DNA from 3 places in the Rhizobium viscosum genome. Region 2 is predicted to be linked to each of the others. Evidence: predicted binding sites of a transcription regulator. Region 2 holds the regulator's gene; each other region holds the start of a gene.
What was found. The regulator PhoB, encoded in region 2, activates phosphate uptake and scavenging genes when phosphate is short. The targets are predictions, from matches to a motif close to TGTCATNNANCTGTCAT.
Positions count from the first base shown of each region.

Region 1: the regulator PhoB is predicted to act here: its motif matches at 2,482-2,498, upstream of phnF (phosphonate metabolism transcriptional regulator PhnF).
Region 3: the regulator PhoB is predicted to act here: its motif matches at 3,338-3,354, upstream of H4W29_RS04455 (acid phosphatase).

Region 1 is NZ_JADBEC010000001.1:1,709,361-1,715,932, reverse strand. Features, by position in the region: gene H4W29_RS08645 (alpha-D-ribose 1-methylphosphonate 5-phosphate C-P-lyase PhnJ) at 1-221, opposite strand, end outside; gene H4W29_RS08640 (carbon-phosphorus lyase complex subunit) at 218-1,324, opposite strand; gene phnH (phosphonate C-P lyase system protein PhnH) at 1,329-1,937, opposite strand; gene phnG (phosphonate C-P lyase system protein PhnG) at 1,937-2,413, opposite strand; gene phnF (phosphonate metabolism transcriptional regulator PhnF) at 2,565-3,302, shown strand; gene H4W29_RS08620 (transglutaminase-like domain-containing protein) at 3,599-4,459, shown strand; gene H4W29_RS08615 (2,3-bisphosphoglycerate-dependent phosphoglycerate mutase) at 4,616-5,251, opposite strand; gene dapB (4-hydroxy-tetrahydrodipicolinate reductase) at 5,274-6,098, opposite strand; gene H4W29_RS08605 (ABC transporter ATP-binding protein) at 6,117-6,572, opposite strand, start outside.
Region 2 is NZ_JADBEC010000001.1:1,352,782-1,359,353, reverse strand. Features, by position in the region: gene pstC (phosphate ABC transporter permease subunit PstC) at 1-95, shown strand, start outside; gene pstA (phosphate ABC transporter permease PstA) at 92-1,414, shown strand; gene pstB (phosphate ABC transporter ATP-binding protein PstB) at 1,429-2,244, shown strand; gene phoU (phosphate signaling complex protein PhoU) at 2,289-3,002, shown strand; gene phoB (phosphate regulon transcriptional regulator PhoB) at 3,133-3,816, shown strand; gene H4W29_RS06815 (pyrroline-5-carboxylate reductase) at 3,941-4,729, opposite strand; gene H4W29_RS06810 (GcrA family cell cycle regulator) at 5,031-5,561, opposite strand; gene H4W29_RS06805 (aspartate aminotransferase family protein) at 5,986-6,572, shown strand, end outside.
Region 3 is NZ_JADBEC010000001.1:870,948-877,519, reverse strand. Features, by position in the region: gene H4W29_RS04475 (MFS transporter) at 1-841, shown strand, start outside; gene H4W29_RS04470 (MarR family winged helix-turn-helix transcriptional regulator) at 903-1,379, opposite strand; gene H4W29_RS04465 (organic hydroperoxide resistance protein) at 1,507-1,929, shown strand; gene H4W29_RS04460 (cytochrome-c peroxidase) at 1,987-3,285, opposite strand; gene H4W29_RS04455 (acid phosphatase) at 3,497-5,041, shown strand; gene H4W29_RS04450 (aldo/keto reductase) at 5,106-6,101, opposite strand; gene H4W29_RS04445 (MerR family transcriptional regulator) at 6,070-6,477, opposite strand.

The DNA.
Region 1 (6,572 bases), 360 kb from region 2:
TCGGCACCCTGGTCGATGACCTTGAGAACGTCGTCAGGTCCGATGATCGAGGCCGTCACCTGTACGCCGCCCGTACCCCAGCCGTAGGGCATCGGCATTTCTCGGCTGGCAAAGGGTACCTGATAGCCGGGGATGGCGATCGCCTTCAGGATGGCGCGACGGATCATGCGTTTGGTCTGTTCGTCGAGATAGGCGAAATTGTAGGTGGCGAGATCACTCATTCGGCGGCCTCCTTTTGGGTCTCGCCGCTGTTGCGGGCGGCTTCGAATTCGCGGCGCATGCGGCGGACGAGGTCGAGTTCGGCCTGGAAGTCCACGTAGTGCGGAAGCTTCAGGTGCTCGACGAAACCGGTCGCCTGCACGTTGTCGGAATGGGAAATGACGAATTCCTCGTCCTGCGCCGGCGCGGTGATGTCCTCGCCAAGCTCTTCGGCGCGCAATGCGCGATCCACCAGCGACATGGCCATCGCCTTGCGCTCGCTCTGGCCGAAGACGAGGCCGTAGCCGCGGGTGAACTGCGGCGGAGCCTTGGCCGAACCCTTGAACTGGTTGACCATCTGGCATTCTGTGAGCTGGATCGTGCCGAGCGAAACGGCGAAGCCGAGCTCCGGCACGTCGAATTCCACCTCGACCTCGCCGATGCGGATTTCCCCGGTGAAGGGGTGGTTGCGGCCATAGCCGCGCTGGGTGGAATAGCCGAGTGCCAGAAGGAAGCCCTCGTCGCCGCGGGCAAGCGCCTGCAGGCGAAGATCCCTGGTCATCGGAAATTCCATCGGTTCGCGCGTCAGGTCGCCTGTCTCGTGATCCTCGGGCAGTTCGCCGTCATTTTCGATCAGGCCTTCCTGGCCGAGGATTTCGGAGACGCGCATGACGCGGCCGGTCTCGGCCGGACGCTGGGCAGGCTCTTCCACCGCCTCGTCCGTCAGCAGGCTCGGGTCGAGCAGGCGGTGCGTATAGTCGAAGGTCGGGCCGAGAAGCTGTCCGCCCGGGAGATCCTTGTAGGTGGCGGAGATGCGGCGCTCGATCTGCATGCCGGCCGTATCGAGCGGCCTGGAATAGCCGAAGCGCGGCAGTGTCGTGCGATAGGCGCGCAGCAGGAAGATCGCTTCGATCATGTCGCCGCGCGACTGGCGCACGGCAAGTGCGGCAAGCGTCCGGTCATAGAGCGAAGCTTCGGCCATGACGCGGTCGACGGCGAGCGCCAGCTGTTCGACGATCTGCTCGATGCCGATGGCAGGCACGGAGCGGTCGCCGCGCCGGCGGTCGGCGAGCAGGCGGTGGGCATTGGCGATGGCGGCCTCGCCACCCTTGACGGCAACATACATGAGCTCAGATCTCCGTTGCTGTGATCTTGGTGGTACGCGGCAGGCAGAGGAAACGCTTGCCCGCCGTCAGCACGATGTCGACGCCGCGCGGAAAGAGTGCGCGGTTTTCCGTCCAGAGGCGCAGGAAGGTCTCCGGCAGGCCGACAGGCGCGATCTCGGTCACGCTCTGGATACCCGGCCCCATCAAAGCGAGACGGCGCCCGCCTTCGAGGTCGGCAAGTTCGATCACGACGGTCGTGGAACGATCAGGGTATTCCTGCGTGCCTGATGCAAACAGGCCGAAGGTGGAAAGCGTGATGCCGGCTTCAACGAAGGCGAAGCGCGCTTCGGCCTTTTCGGTGGTCAGCGGCGCACCCGCATGGAAGCCCAGCCATTCCGGGACTGCCGACTTGGCGAGCCCGGCGGAAAGCCAGACCGGCGTGTCATGGTCGCAGAGCGTCAGGCCGATTGCGCTGGCGGCGATGCCGAGCGGTGCGGGCGGCATAACATCGGGCGTGACGGACTGGATCGTGCCGGGCCGTGCCATGCCGTCCATCAGCATCTTGAACACGCTCTGCGCGTTGAAAACCGGCTCAGTAAAGCCACCGGTCAGGACGTCGGTCTTGATGCCCATCAGTCTTCTCCCCGGACCATGGTGAAGAAGTCGACACGGGTCGCGGACGTTTCTTCAGCCTTGCGATTGTTGTCTTCGGCGATCCGCCGGGCGATCGGCGAAAGCAATTTTTCCTCGACGAAGCCTTTGGTCGCCTCTTCCTGCCAGAGCGCATCGAATATGGCGGAAAGCCGCGCCTTCTCGCGGTCAGTGCCGAGCGCCTGCGCATGGCCGACCGAGCCGGAGGCAAGGCGCACCGTTGCGCGCGTCACCGTCACTTCGCCGAGATTGAAGGGCGCACCGCCGCCGCCGATACGGCCGCGAACCATGACGAGGCCGGTCTCCGGGCCGCGCACCGACTGTGCCGCCGGCTTTTCGGCCAGCGCATCCCACGCCGCCAGCAATTCCTGTGTCTCGGCGCGGGCGAGCAGATCGACGGTGCGTTTGCGTCCGTTGCCTGCCTGCGCCGCAGCGTCTGTCTTCTCTGCTGCCGTCATCGTTTTTCCTCGAAATGTCTATTGATATAGACAACCATACAAGCTATACCTATCCCTAAATCGGCGAGGTGACAAGCGTGTGACACGACACGTCCAAAATTGGCCGGGCCCGAAGATGAATTGCGTCGAAAGTGATCAGGGAAGGGGTGCAATGGCAGGCATAAAGCAGGTGCAGCGGCAGACGGGCGTGGCGCTCTGGCGGCAGATCGCCGACCGGATCCGCGAGGCGATCAGCAGCGGTGCCTATGACGAAACGGGCATGGTGCCGCCTGAGACCGCTCTGGCGCTGCAGTTCGGCGTCAACAGGCATACGGTGCGCAGTGCCCTTGCAGCCCTTGCTCAGGAAGGCATCGTGCGCGCGGTGCAGGGCCGCGGCACACTGATCGAGCGCAAGGAGCGCCTGAATTTTCCGATCAGCCGCCGCACCCGCTTTACCGATGGTCTGGGTGACCAGGCACGCGAGACGCACTCGCTCCTGCTCGAACATGCGCAAGAGCCGGCCAATGCCGAGGTGGCCCGCTGGCTCCGCATCGAACAGGGTACGCCGGTCATCCGGCTGGAAACGGTGCGCGATGCCGACAGGCGGCCAGTCGCACGCGGCACGAGCTGGTTTCCGGCAGCGCGCTTTCCTGGCCTCGTCGAGACCTATCGCCAGACCGAGTCCATCACCAAGGCTTTCGCCGCACTCGGCCTTTCGGATTATGTGCGCGCCACGACCGAGATCACTGCCGCCCACGCCGATTCCGGCGACCTCGCCGATCTGGAACTGACGCCCGGCGCCGTGCTCCTGATCACCAAGGCGATGAATACCGATCTGGAAGGCGTGCCGGTGCAATATTCGATCAGCCGCTTTGCCGCAGACCGCGTCCAGTTCACCATCGAGAACTGAAAACGAAAAAGGCCGGGCTCATGCCCAGCCCCCTAACCGAAATGTGGAATCCCAACGGATGTTGATGCCAGGTCCGCTTGCGGCGCGGCTGTTTCAGGTGGGCCATCTTGCTGGAGATATGTTCGTGAAGCATTCCGCTCACTCAACTGTCACGGAATATCCATTTTAGCGACGTCCCAAAACACAATTGCAAAACTGTCGCTTTAATCGGGACTTTTGTGACAAGCGCCTGATTGACAATTTTTGAAAATTTGCCCTCCTTGTCGTGTCTCAATCTCAACTGGAAAGAGACAGCAATGCGCAAATCCTTCTATGCTTCCCAAAGCATCTACTCGGAACCTGGGCCGTATCGCGAAACATTGATGCGCGGTGGCGTCGAGCCCAAGTCAATTGCCCGGTGGATTAGCTCATTTATGCAGCACCCTCGCGGGGCTGAGTCCGAAGAACGAGGCTTCACACCTGAACAGGCCGCCGATCTGGAGCTTCGTTCATTGGCAGAGCTTCTGTCTGTCGCTGTAAAACGCAATTTGCTTGAAGGCGATTCCGCACAGCACAAGGTCGGCGGCGTATGCCGGGATTTCGCTATACTGGCGGTTAGTAGATTTCGTGAGCGCGGCACCCCGGCTCGCCTCCGTGTCGGATTTGCCGACTATCTGGTGCCTGGACATTGGGAAGATCATTGGCTTTGCGAATGGCATGACGGCGTGCGTTGGAAACGGCTCGATGTGGAGTTTGCAGCTATCGAGGGAGTTTCCTTCGATCCCTTGGACGTGCCGCGCGAGCGGTTCCTGACGGCAGGCGAGGCATGGTTTCGGATCAAAGACGAGCCGGAGATCGCCTCCCGATTTGGCGTGTCGAGCCTCGACCTTGGCGGGGAGTGGTTCGTCGCGGGAAGCCTGCTTCAGGAAATCGCAGCCCTGCGTAAGCTGGAACTGAAACCTTGGGATTACTGGGGTCTATCAAAGGACCTCTCCCCCGTTTCAACCGAGTTGCCGCACCAGGCGAGAGCGACGCTAGACCATCTCGTTTCACGGCTCAGGACCGTCACTATCGATGGGGAGGACGAGCCGGAAACTTTAGCGGACTGGCCTTTACCAGAGGAGGTTATCAGCTTCCCACAAGGTGAGGCTGTAGCTGTCGTGTTGCGTAATTCCTAACTTCCGCGACATACAACCGACTCTGAAATCTAACGGGAAATCCTGTCGCCAATATCGGACGCAAAGGTCGGAGTTTCGCGACAGGAAGTATTCCGCATTTAAGTTAGGGGCTGGGACTCTCACGCCCGGCCTCTGCTACTTTAGCTATGATCGCAATCAGTGCGCGCCGGACATGTCGCCGAGCACTTCCTTGGAAGCGACGGTCGAATCTGCCTTCAGCTTGTAGACCATGGGCACGCCCGTCGCGAGATTCAGCGAAAGAACCTGCTCGCGGGTGAGGCGGTCGAGAACCATGACGAGCGAACGCAGCGAATTGCCGTGCGCGGCAACCAGCACCTTTTCGCCGCGCAGGACGCGCGGAAGGATTTCCGTCAGGTAATAAGGCCAGACGCGGGCGCCGGTGTCGCGCAGGCTCTCGCCGCCCGGAGGCGGAACGTCATAGGAGCGGCGCCAGACATGCACCTGCTCTTCGCCCCACTTGGCGCGGGCATCGTCCTTGTTGAGACCGGAAAGATCGCCGTAGTCGCGTTCGTTGAGCGCCTGGTCGCGGATCGTCTGCAGGTCCGGCTGGCCGACCTTGTCGAGGACGAGCTTCAGCGTGTGCTGCGCGCGCACCAGTGCGGAGGTGAAGGCAATATCGAACTTGATCCCGTAGTCGGCAAGCGCCTGGCCGCCGGTCGTGGCTTCCTGGATGCCGAGTTCGGTCAGATCGGGGTCCTTCCAGCCGGTGAAGAGATTCTTGAGATTCCAGTCGCTCTGGCCGTGGCGAACGAGGACGAGGGTACCGCTCATGAAAAATGCCTCCGAGAAATGGTCAATGGGAAGAAAGCCCGAGAACATCGAGCATGGAATAGAGCCCCGGCTTCTTGTCGCGCGCCCAAAGGGCTGCCTTGATGGCGCCACGCGCGAAGATCGAACGGTCGGTTGCGCTGTGCGAAAGCGTGACGGTCTCGCCTTCGCCGGCAAAGAGCACGGAATGCTCGCCGATGACCGAGCCGCCGCGCAGCGTCGCAAAGCCGATGGTGCCGGCTTCCCGCGGTCCGGTATGGCCGTCGCGTACGCGTACGGACTTCGCGGCAAGATCGATATTGCGGCCCTTTGCGGCTGCCTCACCGAAAAGCAGCGCCGTGCCCGAGGGTGCGTCGACCTTGCGTTTGTGATGCATTTCAAGAATTTCGATATCCCAGTCGGCGGGATCGAGCGCCTGAGCTGCCTGCTGCACGAGAACGCTGAGCAGGTTGACGCCGAGGCTCATATTGCCTGATTTGACCACACGGGCATGACGCGCGGCAGCCGCGATTTTGGCATTGTCCTCATCGGAGCAGCCCGTCGTGCCGACGACATGGACGATGCGCGCCTGCGCCGCCAGACCGGCAAATTCCACCGTGCCGGCTGGCGAGGTGAAGTCCAGCACGCCCTCGGCATGCAGGAACGCTGCCAGCGGATCGTCACCGATGATGATGCCGTTTGCGCCGAGCCCGGAGATCTCACCGGCATCCTTGCCGACGAAAGGCGAGCCGGGACGCTCGATCGCTGCATGCAGCGTCACGCCATCGATGGAATGAATGAGACGGATGAGCGTCTGTCCCATGCGCCCCGCCGCTCCGACCACCACCAGTTTCATCGCAGCGTCGCTCATGTCAGTTCATCATCCCGATCAGTATGAATCAGAAGCCGAAGGCCTCTGCAGATTGTTGAGGCGAGCGTAAAGACCGTCACTGACCTTCGCAAGCGTCTCGTGATTGCCTTCTTCGACGACGCGGCCCTGCTGCATCACGATGATCTTGTCGGCACGCACCACGGTCGAGAGACGATGGGCGATGACGACGACCGTGCGGCCGGTCATGGCCTCGTCGAGCGCCTTCTGTACGGCGGCTTCCGATTCCGTATCGAGCGCCGAGGTCGCCTCGTCGAGCAGCAGGATCGGTGCATTGCGCACCAGAGCGCGGGCGATCGACAGCCGCTGGCGCTGGCCGCCTGACAGCGTCACGCCGTTTTCACCGACGGGCGTATCGTAGCCCTGCGGCTGCGCGACGATGAAATCATGCGCATAGGCAAGCCGCGCCGCCTTCTCGATATCTTCGTCCGTCGCGTCCGGACGGCCGTAACGGAT
Region 2 (6,572 bases):
CCTTCGCACTCGGCATCACGCTGTTCTGCATCACGCTTTGCCTCAACATTTACGCGCTCTACATCGTGCGCAAATACCGGGAGCAGTACGAATGACGAATATTGTTTCCCCCGTCGCCGGCGTTACCGTTTCCAAGGCCCCCGCACGTCGCGATATCGGCATCAAGCGCCGTTACGCCGCCGAGCGCCGGTTCCAGGCTTACGGCATCGCCGCCATCGCATTCGGCCTCGTCTTCCTCTTCATCCTGCTGTGGACGGTCATCAGCAACGGCTATACCGCCTTCCAGCAGACCGCGATCACGCTGCCGATCGAGTTCACCGAGAAGACCATCGACCCTGATAACAAGCGCGCGACAGATCCTTCGGTTCTGGTTACGGCCAACTATCCGGTTCTCCTGCGTGACGCGATCGTCAAGCAGCTCGGCCTCAATGCGTCGAGCCGCCCAGATGTGCGCGACGCAACCGCCATGCTGTCCAAGGGTGCACCGATCCAGTTGCGCGACATGGTCGTCGCCGACCCCTCGATCATTGGCAAGACCGTCAATGTTACGGTGCTTGCAGATGCCAATATCGACAGCGCCAACAAGGGCCAGATCGACCTCAAGGTCGATGAGAAGAACCGCAAGGTCAACGACAAGCAGGTTGGCTGGATGAACCAGCTGAAGGCGAGCGGCGTGCTTCACAAGACGTTCAACACCGGCCTCTTCGTCAACGGCAATTCCAGCCGTCCGGAAGCCGCAGGCCTCGGCGTCGCCCTCATCGGCTCGCTCTACCTGATGCTGATCGTTCTCGCACTTGCGCTGCCGATCGGCGTTGCCGCCTCGATTTACCTTGAGGAATTCGCGCCGAAGAACAGGCTGACGGACCTGATCGAGGTCAATATCAACAACCTCGCTGCCGTTCCGTCGATCGTCTACGGTCTGCTCGGCCTGTCGGTCTTCATCAACTTCGCCGGCCTGCCGCGTTCGGCATCGCTGGTCGGCGGCCTGGTGCTGACCCTGATGACGCTGCCGACGATCATCATCGCCACCCGCGCCGCATTGCGCGCCGTGCCGCCGTCGATCCGCTCGGCAGCCCTTGGCCTCGGCGCCTCGAAGATGCAGATGGTGTTCCACCATGTGCTGCCGCTTGCAATGCCCGGCATCCTCACCGGCACGATCATCGGCCTTGCCCACGCGCTCGGCGAAACTGCGCCGCTGCTCCTGATCGGCATGGTCGCCTTCGTCGCCCAGGCGCCGACCACTCCGCTCGATCCCTCCACGGCACTTCCGGTTCAGGTCTACATGTGGGCCAACGAAGCCGAGCGCGCATTCGTGGAAAGAACCTCGGGTGCCATCATCGTCCTGCTCCTGTTCCTGATCGTCATGAACATCGGAGCTATCCTCTTGCGTCGTCGCTTTGAGCGCCGCTGGTAAACGGAGTAAAGATCATGAACATGTTGACGGAAGCCGCAGTCGAGAAGGCGCTGGACCAGAAAATGAGCAACGTCCCGTATAAGATGATCGGTCAGGATGTCTCCGTTTATTACGGCGAGAAGCGTGCGCTTTTCGATGTCAATCTGAACATCCGCGAAAACACCGTGACTGCCCTGATCGGCCCGTCGGGCTGCGGCAAGTCCACCTTCCTGCGTTCGCTGAACCGCATGAACGACACGATCGATGGCTGCCGCGTCACCGGCAAGATCACGCTCGACACCGACGATATCTACGATCCTGATATCGACGTCGTCGAACTCCGCGCCCGCGTCGGCATGGTGTTCCAGAAGCCGAACCCGTTCCCGAAGTCGATCTACGAGAACGTCTCCTACGGCCCGCGCATCCACGGCCTCGCCAAGTCCAAGGCCGACCTCGACCAGATCGTCGAGTCGAGCCTGCAGCGCGCCGGCCTCTGGAATGAGGTCAAGGATCGTGTGCATGAATCCGGCACCGGCCTTTCCGGTGGTCAGCAGCAGCGTCTGTGCATCGCACGCGCCGTTGCCGTCAGCCCGGAAGTCATCCTGATGGACGAGCCGTGCTCGGCGCTCGACCCGATCGCGACTGCCAAGGTCGAAGAGCTGATCCACGAGCTGCGTGAGAACTACACCATCGTCATCGTGACGCATTCCATGCAGCAGGCCGCTCGCGTATCACAGCGTACGGCCATGTTCCACCTCGGCAACCTGGTCGAGGAAAACGATACCGACAAGATGTTCACCAATCCGGACGATCCGCGCACCCAGGACTATATCATGGGCCGGTTCGGCTGATTTTGGCGATGTGAAGCCTTCCCGATTTTCGAGGACAAAGCCCCATGGCATCGACACATATTTTTTCCGCCTATGACGACGATCTGAAATTCCTGTCCCGGCGCATTTCCGAGATGGGCGGCCTTGCCGAGCAGATGGGCGCCGACGCCGTCCGTGCGCTTGTTAACGGTGACACCGCACTCGCCCAGAAGGTCATTTCCGACGACGTGATCCTCGATCACGCGGAGCGCGAGATCAACGACAAGGCGATCGTCACGATCGCCCGTCGCCAGCCGATGGCCTCCGACCTTCGTGAGATCATGGGTTCGATCCGCATCGCCGCCGACCTCGAGCGCGTCGGCGATCTCGGCAAGAACACGGCCAAGCGCGTCATCGCCGTCCAGAGCACCGGCGTTCCGCGCAAGCTCGCCCGCGGTCTCGAGCATCTCTCCGAACTGGCACTCGTCCAGCTCAAGGAAGTGCTCGACGTCTACACCAATCGCTCGGCCGACAAGGCCAAGTCCATCCGCGAGCGCGACGATGAGATCGACGCGATGTACACCTCGCTGTTCCGCGAACTCCTCACCTACATGATGGAAGATCCGCGCAACATCACGAGCTGCACGCATCTTCTCTTCTGCGCCAAGAACATCGAGCGCATCGGCGACCATGCGACCAACATTGCCGAGACGATCTACTACATGGCAACTGGCGCCCAGCCGGAAGGCGAGCGTCCGAAGGACGACAGCGCCAATACCGTTGGTGCGGTGACGGAGTAATCCTGAACTGCCGATTATGTGCGCGCCCCGCTGGGGCGCGCATGGGTCGCAGCCCATTCCGAGTTCCTGCATGGTCCCCCCGCTTAAATCACCCCCGGTTTAAGGATCATGCATTAGGAGACTGACACGCATGATCCCAAGAGTTGCAGTTGTTGAAGATGAAGAGGCGCTGAGCGTGCTTCTCCGCTACAACCTCGAAGCTGAAGGTTTCGAGGTGGATACGATCCTTCGTGGCGACGAGGCCGAAATCCGGCTTCAGGAGCGCACGCCGGACCTGCTCATCCTGGACTGGATGCTGCCCGGCGTCTCCGGCATCGAGCTCTGCCGCCGGCTGCGCATGCGGCCGGAAACCGAGCGCCTGCCGATCATCATGCTGACGGCACGCGGCGAAGAGAGCGAGCGCGTTCGCGGTCTCTCGACCGGCGCCGACGACTATGTCGTCAAGCCCTTCTCCACGCCGGAACTCGTTGCCCGCGTCAAGGCGATGCTGCGCCGCGCCCGTCCGGAGGTGCTGTCGACGGTTCTGAAATGTGGTGATATCGAGCTCGATCGCGAAACCCATCGCGTCCATCGCAAGAGCCGCGAAGTCCGCCTCGGCCCGACCGAATTCCGCCTGCTCGAATTCCTGATGTCGTCGCCGGGCAGGGTCTTCTCCCGCTCGCAGCTCCTCGATGGCGTCTGGGGCCACGATATCTATGTGGACGAACGCACTGTCGACGTCCATGTCGGCCGCCTGCGCAAGGCGCTGAATTTCTCCAACATGCAGGATGTCATCCGCACCGTCCGCGGCGCGGGATATTCCATGGAAGCTTAATCCGAGTGATCGGAGGTCCAGACGGGTCGCTCGCTTGCCGGGCGGCCCGTTTGCATATCTGGCACCCCTAGCTCATGAAAGCCGACACCAGGCGCAGAAAGCGAACCTCGAGAGGATCTGCTTTCTACAGACGGATGCGCACAAGAATTCGATCAAGAGCCTTTTGCAAAGCCGCAGTGCCGCCGAACTCGCGAAAGTCCTCGAGCACCTGTTCATTCAATCCGCCCTTGGTCGAATGCTCGCCGATGAGTTCATCAAAACTCGCCACAGGTTTTGATCGGGCAGCATGGGCGAGGCCGGAAAACAATTGACGGAGGTAGGCGTCGCCAGCCGTTCCCGAAAGCCCCTTGCTCTGGAGCCAGGTCGACGTCGCGTCCAGGATGCCGAAATAGCTGGCCATCAGGCAGCTTGCCACCGCGAGAAGCTCGAACTCCTGCTTGTCTTCAACCTGGATCGCCGTTCCGAGCGCCGAAAAGAGGGCGTGGGAAACCTCGTCGGGCGGGTAGATCGCGGTCGCCCCCTGGAGATCTGCAACGAACGGAAGTGGAATTGCCAGGCTCAGGCGAACCGGCTCATCGATCCACGCCAGCAGTTGATCCATTGGCGTGGCCGCGACAAAGCTGATGACATGGTGGCCCGGCCGAAATCGGAGCGAGCGGATGACCTCCTCGGCAATTTGCGGCCTCACTGCCAGAAATACGAGATCGGAGCGGTCGAGAACATCCTGGTTGCCCAAAGCGATCGATACATTCCGGTTTGCCTCCGCGAGGCGGGCCGCGACGCTTGCGCTGCGCGGTGACAGCACGATCGGTGTGTCGCGAAACGCTGTCTTGCCCAATCCGGTGACGACGGCGTCGGTAATCGTGCCCGTCCCGACGAATCCGATTGTCATCCGCTTTGGATCGATCTCCATTGGCACCCCCGAGCGACTGTTTGCGCCGTGCTACTCGACAAGAATACCGCATCTGTATCAGAAAATCGCGCTACGGCGCCATGACCACCATTCCATGCCAGTCTGGGGCTGAGACGCTTGGTGGCCTTGGCCACATAAGTTCGCATTGTCCGGCATGGCGAACGGACGGCAGAGATCGGCCTCCGACAAATAGTCGTGGTCAGGAGCCGTTTTCCAGCCCTCCTGTGCCGGCTAAAAAATCACCCCTCCGCGCAAGGCGAGGAGGGGTGATGGTACTTTGCGTCTGTTGGAAAATCGTGGGTCAGCCGACCCGGACAGCCTTGCGGCGCTCGCTGACCGGCTGGTAGGCGAGGCGCTGGTGATAATTGCAGTAGGGCGAGGAATCCGGGGAGTCGCAGCCGCAGAAATAGAAATCGTCCTTCATCGGATCGCCGACCGGCCACTTGCAGGTGCGCTCCGTCAGTTCCGTCAGGCCGAGGCGGCGGGAGATCGGCACGACCACGTTCTTGGCCGGCACGTATTCCATTTCCTCGACCGTTTCGATCTCGATCTCTTCCTTCAGCATCGTTGCGCCCTGCTGGCGGGTAACGGTGCGGGTGGTGATGCGAGACGCATAGTTCGGCGCGCGCGGAGCCGACGTATTGCGCTTCGGTGCGCGCGCGGCGGTTGCCGTGCCGCCGGCCTTGGCGCGGCCGGGAAGACTGAGCCGGTGAACCTTGCCGATAACAGCGTTTCTACTGACGCCGCCAAGCTGCGCAGCGATCTGGCTGGCGCTCAGCCCCTCCGACCAAAGCTTCTTGAGCTTCTCGACACGCTCGTCTGTCCAGTTCATTGCCCTGTCTCCACCTTTCGCGTTGGTGATGGCAGAATCCCTCACCGTTGCCTCGGAAGTCTCCGAAGCAAGAAACGCCTGATCAATTTTGGTGACTAGTTCCGCCGCATGCAGTCTAGTAATTGAACTTTAACCTAGTGTGAGCCTGACTCTGTGACAAGAGTCGCAGGAATCCGATGAATCCGAATTCGAGGTTTTCCCCAACTTGCTTCCCGAGAGAGTCATTTCTGCAACATTAGCTGTTGATAGACCTGTAAAGCCGATTGCAGGCTTGACGCATGCGCTAAATCCTCAGTTTTGTTGACATTGCAGTGCGAAAAGTAAATAGTGATCCAGGCCGCCGAAAGGCGGCATTTTTAATTTTTCGGACCTGGTTTTCTTAGCCGGAGTCCGGTGCCTCAGAACCTGATCAGGAGATCGCGCCATGGCTGAAGCCTCGCCGCTTTATGACACCTATTCTCGTGCCCCATTGCGGTTCGAGCGAGGCGAAGGCGTGTGGCTGATCACCGAAACAGGCGAGCGATATCTGGACTTCGGCGCGGGCGTTGCCGTTACCTCCGTGGGGCATGGCAATCCGCATGTCGTGGCCGCCCTCAAGGATCAGGCCGACAAGGTCTGGCATCTCTCCAATATCTATGAGGTGCCGGGACAGGAGAAGCTCGCCAAGCGCCTGACGGATGCCACTTTCGCCGACAAGGTGTTCTTCACCAATTCGGGCGCCGAGGCGCTCGAATGCGCCATCAAGACGGCACGCCGGTACCAGTTCTCCAAGGGTCATCCCGAGCGCTTCCATATCATCACCTTCGAAGGCGCCTTCCATGGCCGCACGCTGGCGACGATCGCCGCCGGCGGCCAGGAAAAGTATCTCGAAGGTTTCGGCCCGAAGACCCCCGGTTTCGATCAGGTGCCCTTCGGCGATGTCGAGGCTGTCCGTGCCGCTATCACCGACAAGACGGCCGGCATCCTCATCGAGCCGGTGCAGGGCGAGGGCGGCGTCCGTCCGGCGACGTC
Region 3 (6,572 bases), 480 kb from region 2:
GCCTCCGGATGCGCGGCGCGGCGAGGGACGCAAGCATTTCGACTGGGCGGGCGCCTTGACGATCACCCCCGGCCTGCTGCTCTTCGTCTTCGGCATTACCAACGCTGCCGCAGTCGGCTGGAATGACTTCTTAACCTGGGGCTCGCTCGTTGCTTCCGTGGTGCTGATCGCACTCTTCCTGATCGTCGAATCGCGCCATGCCGATCCCATGGTGCCGCTGCATATCTTCCGCCGGGCAAAGCTCAGCCATGCCAATGCCATCGCCGCTTTGTTCCAGGGCGCCTATGTCGGCTTCCAGTTCATCGCCACGCTCTACTATCAGGATGTGATCGGCTGGTCGGCCTTTGCCACCGGCTTCTGTTTCGCTTTCGGCGGTGTCTGCGTGATGTTCCTTGCACCGCGTTTTGCCACTGTCGCGCAGAACCGCGGCACGACGGGCCTGATGGCGGTTGGCGTCGGGCTGCAGGCGACGAGCTATATCCTCTGGGTTGCTCTGGTCGGCCACATCGATCCGATCATCCTGGTTGCCTTGAACCAGATCCCGCTCGGCGTCGGTTATGCCATGACTTATCCGGCAATCCAGGTTGCAGCACTGTCTGACGTCGAGGAAGACAAGTCCGGCCTTGCCTCCGGCCTGCTCTTCGCTTCCTTCCAGATCGGCGGCGGCATCGTGCTTGCGGCCGCTTCCGCCATCTTCGCCGCAGCCCCGCACTTCGGCTGGGACCCTTACGTCGGCGGCATCGTCTTCGTGGCGCTGCTGGCGATCCTGATCACTCTGCTTGCCGCTGTCGGCCCGAAGACCGCCACGCTTCGCCCGCAGGCCTATCAGGCAGCGGAATAATGCAAATTGCCCGCGCCGGGTGGCGCGGGCATCTTCTTTCAGTCCGTGATCAAGTCACGGCCTATATGCTTGCGTTGAGGTTTCCGCGCAGCCGGCTCAGCATGTCACGCATGACCGCCATTTCCTCCAGCGTGCAGCCGATCGCCTCGCCGATCGAAGACATGATCATATTGACCTCGCCCCTCATCGCCTGACCTTTCGGCGTCAGCGACACGATGACCTGCCGCTCGTCGCGGGAATCGCGGGTGCGCTTGATGAGGCCGTTCTGCTCCAGCCGCTTGAGCAGAGGGGAGAGCGTGCCGGAATCGAGATCGAGCTGCTCTCCGATCGTCTTGACCGGCAGTTCGGCTTTTTCCCATAGAACCAGCATGACGAGATATTGCGGATAAGTGAGACCCACCCTGTCGAGTATGGGCTTGTAGGCGCGGGTAAAGGCATGCGCCGTCGCGTAGACCGCGAAACAGAGCTGCTTCTCCAGCCGCTTTTCCTCTTCCGGTATTTCCATCACTTTCGCAGTTCTCGCTTTCATCGCTGCCATCCCTAGAGGTCTCATTGTCCTCTTTTCAAATTCTGAATGCAATTTGCAAAATTCACTTGCGTGCAATTTAATTGGACATTATTAAAAACTCAACCCGAACGAACGGGGCTAACCAAAGGAGATTGTCATGCCTATTCTCTATACGACCAAAGCTTCCGCCACCGGTGGCCGCGCCGGCCGCGCCGTTTCCGAAAACGGCGTTCTCGACGTCACGCTGACCGTGCCGAAGGAACTCGGCGGCGACGGCGCAACCGGCACCAATCCCGAACAGCTCTTCGCAGCCGGTTATTCGGCTTGCTTCCTCGGTGCTTTGAAATTTGTGGCCGGCAAGGAAAAGGTCAAGATTCCCGAGGAAACCACCGTCTCCGCAACCGTCGGCATCGGCCCGCGTGAAGATGGCACCGGTTTCGGGATCGAAGTGGCCCTGACCGTCAACATCCCGGGCGTCGACCGCGAAACTGCTGAAAAGCTCGCAGCTGCGGCCCACATCGTCTGCCCTTACAGCCACGCCATGCGCACCTCGACCGAAGTTCCGGTCACAGTCGCCTGATTACTTGCTGCGCCAGTGAATAAAGGCCGGGGCATTGCTCCGGCCTTTTCTTTTGAATTAATGCGCCGCCCGCTGTTCCGGCCCGGGCAACTGATCGGCATCAGTCAGAGTGCCCAGGAAAGCGACGATATCGTCGATTTCCGATTCAGTCAGTGCCGGCGGATCGCCGGGCTTGCGGCCGAAGGGCGGGTCCTGATTGAGATTGCCCCAATAGGCCTCGGGTATATCGTCATATTTGCGGATCGTGCCGTCGGCGTTTTTCGGATACCAGCGGCCCGGATCGCTGTCGCGCGTGGCATAGAAGGAGACGACATCGCGCAGTGAATGGAAATAGCCATTGTGGAAGAAGCTCTTCTTGAGCGCCACATTGCGCAGAGTCGGCGTACGGAACAGGCCGCAGTATTCCGGCCGATCCTTGAAATCGGTACGCTGAGGGCCGCAAAGGCCGAGGTCGTGATAGTCAGGATCGTTGTTGGCCGGGATCGCCATGTTGCGCGGCACTGCGAGACCGAGGAAGCCGAAGTCGGAAAATTGCGGCGGCTCCCCATCATTGGCGGGCTCGCTCAGATGGCAGCTCGAACAGTTTCCCTTGGCCGGATCTTCGAAGAGCTCGCGCCCGTGAAGCTCCTGCGCCGTCAGAGTGCCCTTGCCGGCAAGAAAGGTGTCATAGCGGCTGGAATAGGGATAGAAGTCTGCGCCGCTCTGCTCGAAAGTGCTGAGCGCCTCGACTGCTCCCTGGAAGGCATCCCCTGCATTGCCGAAGACATCCTGGCCAAAAATCTCCTTGAAATCACCGGCATAGGCTGCTTTGCTGAGCGAGGCGACGACCTGGCTTTCGTCCTTGTTGCCCATTTCGAAAGGCGAAAGCAGCGGGATCTTCGCCTGGTCGTAGCCATGGTCCACGCGCCCGTCCCAGGTCAGGCCGCCGGTCGGCCCATTGTCGACGCTCTCGTCGCCTTCGTCTTCGGAATCGTAGAAATGCTCGGTAAAGGAGGGGACGGCCTGCAGGTAGCGTAAGGTCGGCACGGCGCGCAGTCCCGGCTGGTCCATATGCGGCCCGCCCATTTCGATCGGCGTTGCGGAAGCTGGGGCGAAACCATGATGCGGATCGTGGCAGGAGGCGCAGGCCTGCATGCCGGAGGCCGAAAGAGAGGAATCGAAGAACATCTTGCGGCCGAGTTCCGTCAGCGCCTCAGCGCGGGCATAGGCTTGCGCCCGCGACATGGGGCCGGGGTGCACGCCGCCGGTGACGGCCGCGCTGCTTTGCCGCAGGGGCAAAAGGCCAAAACCGAGCGCACTGACCGCCAGACCAAGCGCCAGGCCAGACCGCAGAAGCCAGATAATCTTTGTCGCCATGTCAGCGATTCCAATGGGTTAACATGATGCACGCTCATGATCGAACCTGACTGCAACAGATTGATGACGCGCGCGTACCGGCCGCTGCAACAACCCGCCCGATGTCACAAAGCTGATAGATGGCGGGAATAGCGTCTCGCCTGCGCTTGGGTCTTCCACGTCCGCCCGGCGCCCCTCTAGCCACGCCCCCTTAGCCATGAGGTATCCCGCCATGACCAGACTGAAATTCCTCCGCAATCTTTCGCTGGCCGGCTCGGCCATGCTGCCGCTGGCGCTTGCCACGGCCGCCCATGCAGCGCCCGCCGGCATGGACAAAATCCAGAATATCGTCGTCATCTACGCTGAAAACCGCAGTTTCGATAACCTCTATGGCAGCTTTCCGGGTGCCAACGGCCTCGCCAACGCAAGCGAAAGCCAGGCACGCCAGCTCGATCGCGATGGCGCACCGCTCGCCGAACTGCCGCCGGCCTGGGGCGGCTTGACCGCCAAGGGTGTGACACCCGCGATCACCGAGGCGCAGTCCGCCCACCTCGCCAATGCCGTCTTCTCGATCGACGATCCCAAGGGCTTCGCGCAGCCGACCAATGTCATCACCCGCGACCTCTGGCACCGCTTCTACCAGGAGCAGATGCAGATCGACGGCGGCAAGAACGACAAGTTCGTCGCCTGGGCTGATTCCGGCAGCCTTGTCATGGGCCACTATGACGGCTCGATCCTGCCCATGTGGCAGGTCGCCAAGAAATACGTCCTCGCCGATAACTTCTTCCAGGGCGGCTTCGGCGGCTCATTCTTCAACCACTTCCAGCTGATCTGCGCCTGCGCACCCTATTATGCGGATGCCGACAAGAGCCCCGCCAAGCCCACGATCGCCAAGGTCGATGCCGACGGCATTTCGCTGACCGTTGCCGAAAATGCCCCAAAATCCGCGCTCGACGGTGCCCCGAAATTCGTCTCCGACGGCAACCTCACGCCGGATTTCTATGCCGTCAACACCATGCAGCCGCCCTACCAGCCGAGCGCCAATGCTCCGGCCAAGGATGGCGATGCAGCCTATGCTGATCCCTCGCAGCCCAACACCTTGCCGCCGCAGCACGAAATCACCATCGGTGACCTGCTGTCGCTGAAGGGCGTCACCTGGGCATGGTATAGCGGCGCCTGGCAGGCAGCGCTCGATGGCAAGAACGCCACGCCGGTGCCGAACTTCCAGTTCCACCATCAGCCCTTCAACTATTTCGCCAACTTCGCGCCGGGCACGCCCGCCCGCGCCGAACATCTGAAGGACGGCGGCCTCGGTGGCGAAGCCTTCATCAAGGATATCGACGACGGCAAACTGCCGGCCGTTTCCTTCTACAAGCCGCAGGGCAACCTCAACGAACATGGCGGTTACGCCGATGTTTCGAGTGGTGACCAGCACCTCGCCGATCTCGTCTCCCATCTCGAAAAGAGTCCGCAATGGGGCCACATGCTCGTCATCGTCACCTATGACGAAAACGGCGGCTTCTGGGATCACGTCGCTCCGCCGAAGGCCGACCGCTGGGGCCCTGGCAACCGCATTCCGGCCTTCATCATCTCGCCCTATGCCAAGGCCGGCATGATCGACCATACGCAATATGACACGACCTCGATCCTGCGCCTGATCACGGCCCGTTACGACCTGCCGGTGCTGCCGGGTCTGCTTGCCCGCGACAAGGCGCTGGCGCTGAACAACGAGCCGCCGATGGGCAACCTGACGGCATCGCTCGACCTGACGCGCTGATCGTCACGATAATACTGTCTTCTCCCCAGACGTTGGGGAGAAGACTTCATGCTTTCCGGATGTCTTATCCATTGAGCGCGCGCATGCCGACTTCGCTGTAGCGATCTCCGACAGCGCGGGGCAGGGCGCCGGCGATTTCCTCGAGATCCTGCTGCGTCAGATCAACGGCAGCCGCTCCGAGGTTTTCGTCGAGCCGTGTGCGGCGGCGAGTTCCGGGAATAGGCACGATATCTTCGCCCTGAGCCATCACCCAGGCGAGCGCCAGTTGCGCCGGTGTTGCGTCCTTGCGGCGCGCGATCTCTTCGACCACAGCGACAAGTTCGAGATTGCGCTTGAAATTGTCACCCATGAACCGCGGCGAACTGCGTCTGTAGTCGTCGGACGCGAGTTCGTCGACGGACTTGATCGCTCCGGACAGGAAGCCGCGTCCGAGCGGTGAATAGGCGACAAGCCCGATCCCGAGTTCACGAAGGGTCTGCAGCACGCCGTCTTCCGGTTCGCGCGACCAGAGCGAATATTCGCTTTGAACGGCAGCAATGGGATGCACGGCATGCGCCCTGCGGATCGTCTCGGCGCTGGCTTCCGACAGGCCGATATGCCGGACCTTGCCGGCTTCGACGAGTTCCTTCATCGCGCCCACCGTCTCTTCGATCGGCGTATCGGGATCGACACGGTGGAGATAGTAGAGGTCGATATGGTCGACGCCGAGCCGCCGCAAAGACCCTTCGCAGGATGCCTTTGCATAGTCTGGCCGTCCGTTGGCCGATTGGGCGCTGACGCCGGGCATCGCTCCAGCTGCGCGTACGATGCCGAACTTGGTTGCCAGTACCACCTGGTCACGCCGGTCCTTGATCGCTTCCCCAACAAGTTCTTCGTTGGTGTGCGGACCATAGGTATCGGCCGTATCGAGCAGGGTGACACCGCACTCAAGCGCATGATGGATCGTGGCGATCGCCTCACCTCTATCGTCCGCCGTTGCGCCATAGGCCCAGTTCATGCCCATGCAGCCGAGGCCGATCGACCCGACCTCAAGTCCTTGCCCGAGCCGGCGTGTCTGCAATCTTCCGTTTGTCATCTCTCATCCTTTCTTCCGCCTCCTCATAGGAGGCGATTTTGCCGTCGAGGACGCGAAGGCAGGATTCGAGATCGGCCACATGGGCCCGGACATGCTCACGATGCTTCTTGAGCATCTCGCGACGCTCGCCGAAAGTGGCTTTCCCGCTACCGGCAAGCTTTGCATAAAGCAGCATGTCGCGGATCGGCATGCCGGTCGTCTTCAGACGGCCGAGAAACTCGATCCAGGAAAGGATTGAAGCGTCGTAGTCGCGTTGTCCGGATCGGTCGCGATCGGCATAGGGCAGCAGGCCGATACGCTCGTAATAACGCAGCGTATGAGCTGACAGACCGCACCGTTTCGCGAGGTCGCTGATCTTCATGAAACACCTGTTCTCGTCACGACGCCAAGGAAGCTACGGCTTTGAGCGCACTCTAAGTCAAGAGGCTTTTTGCGGCCAATTTTGCAGCCGTCTAT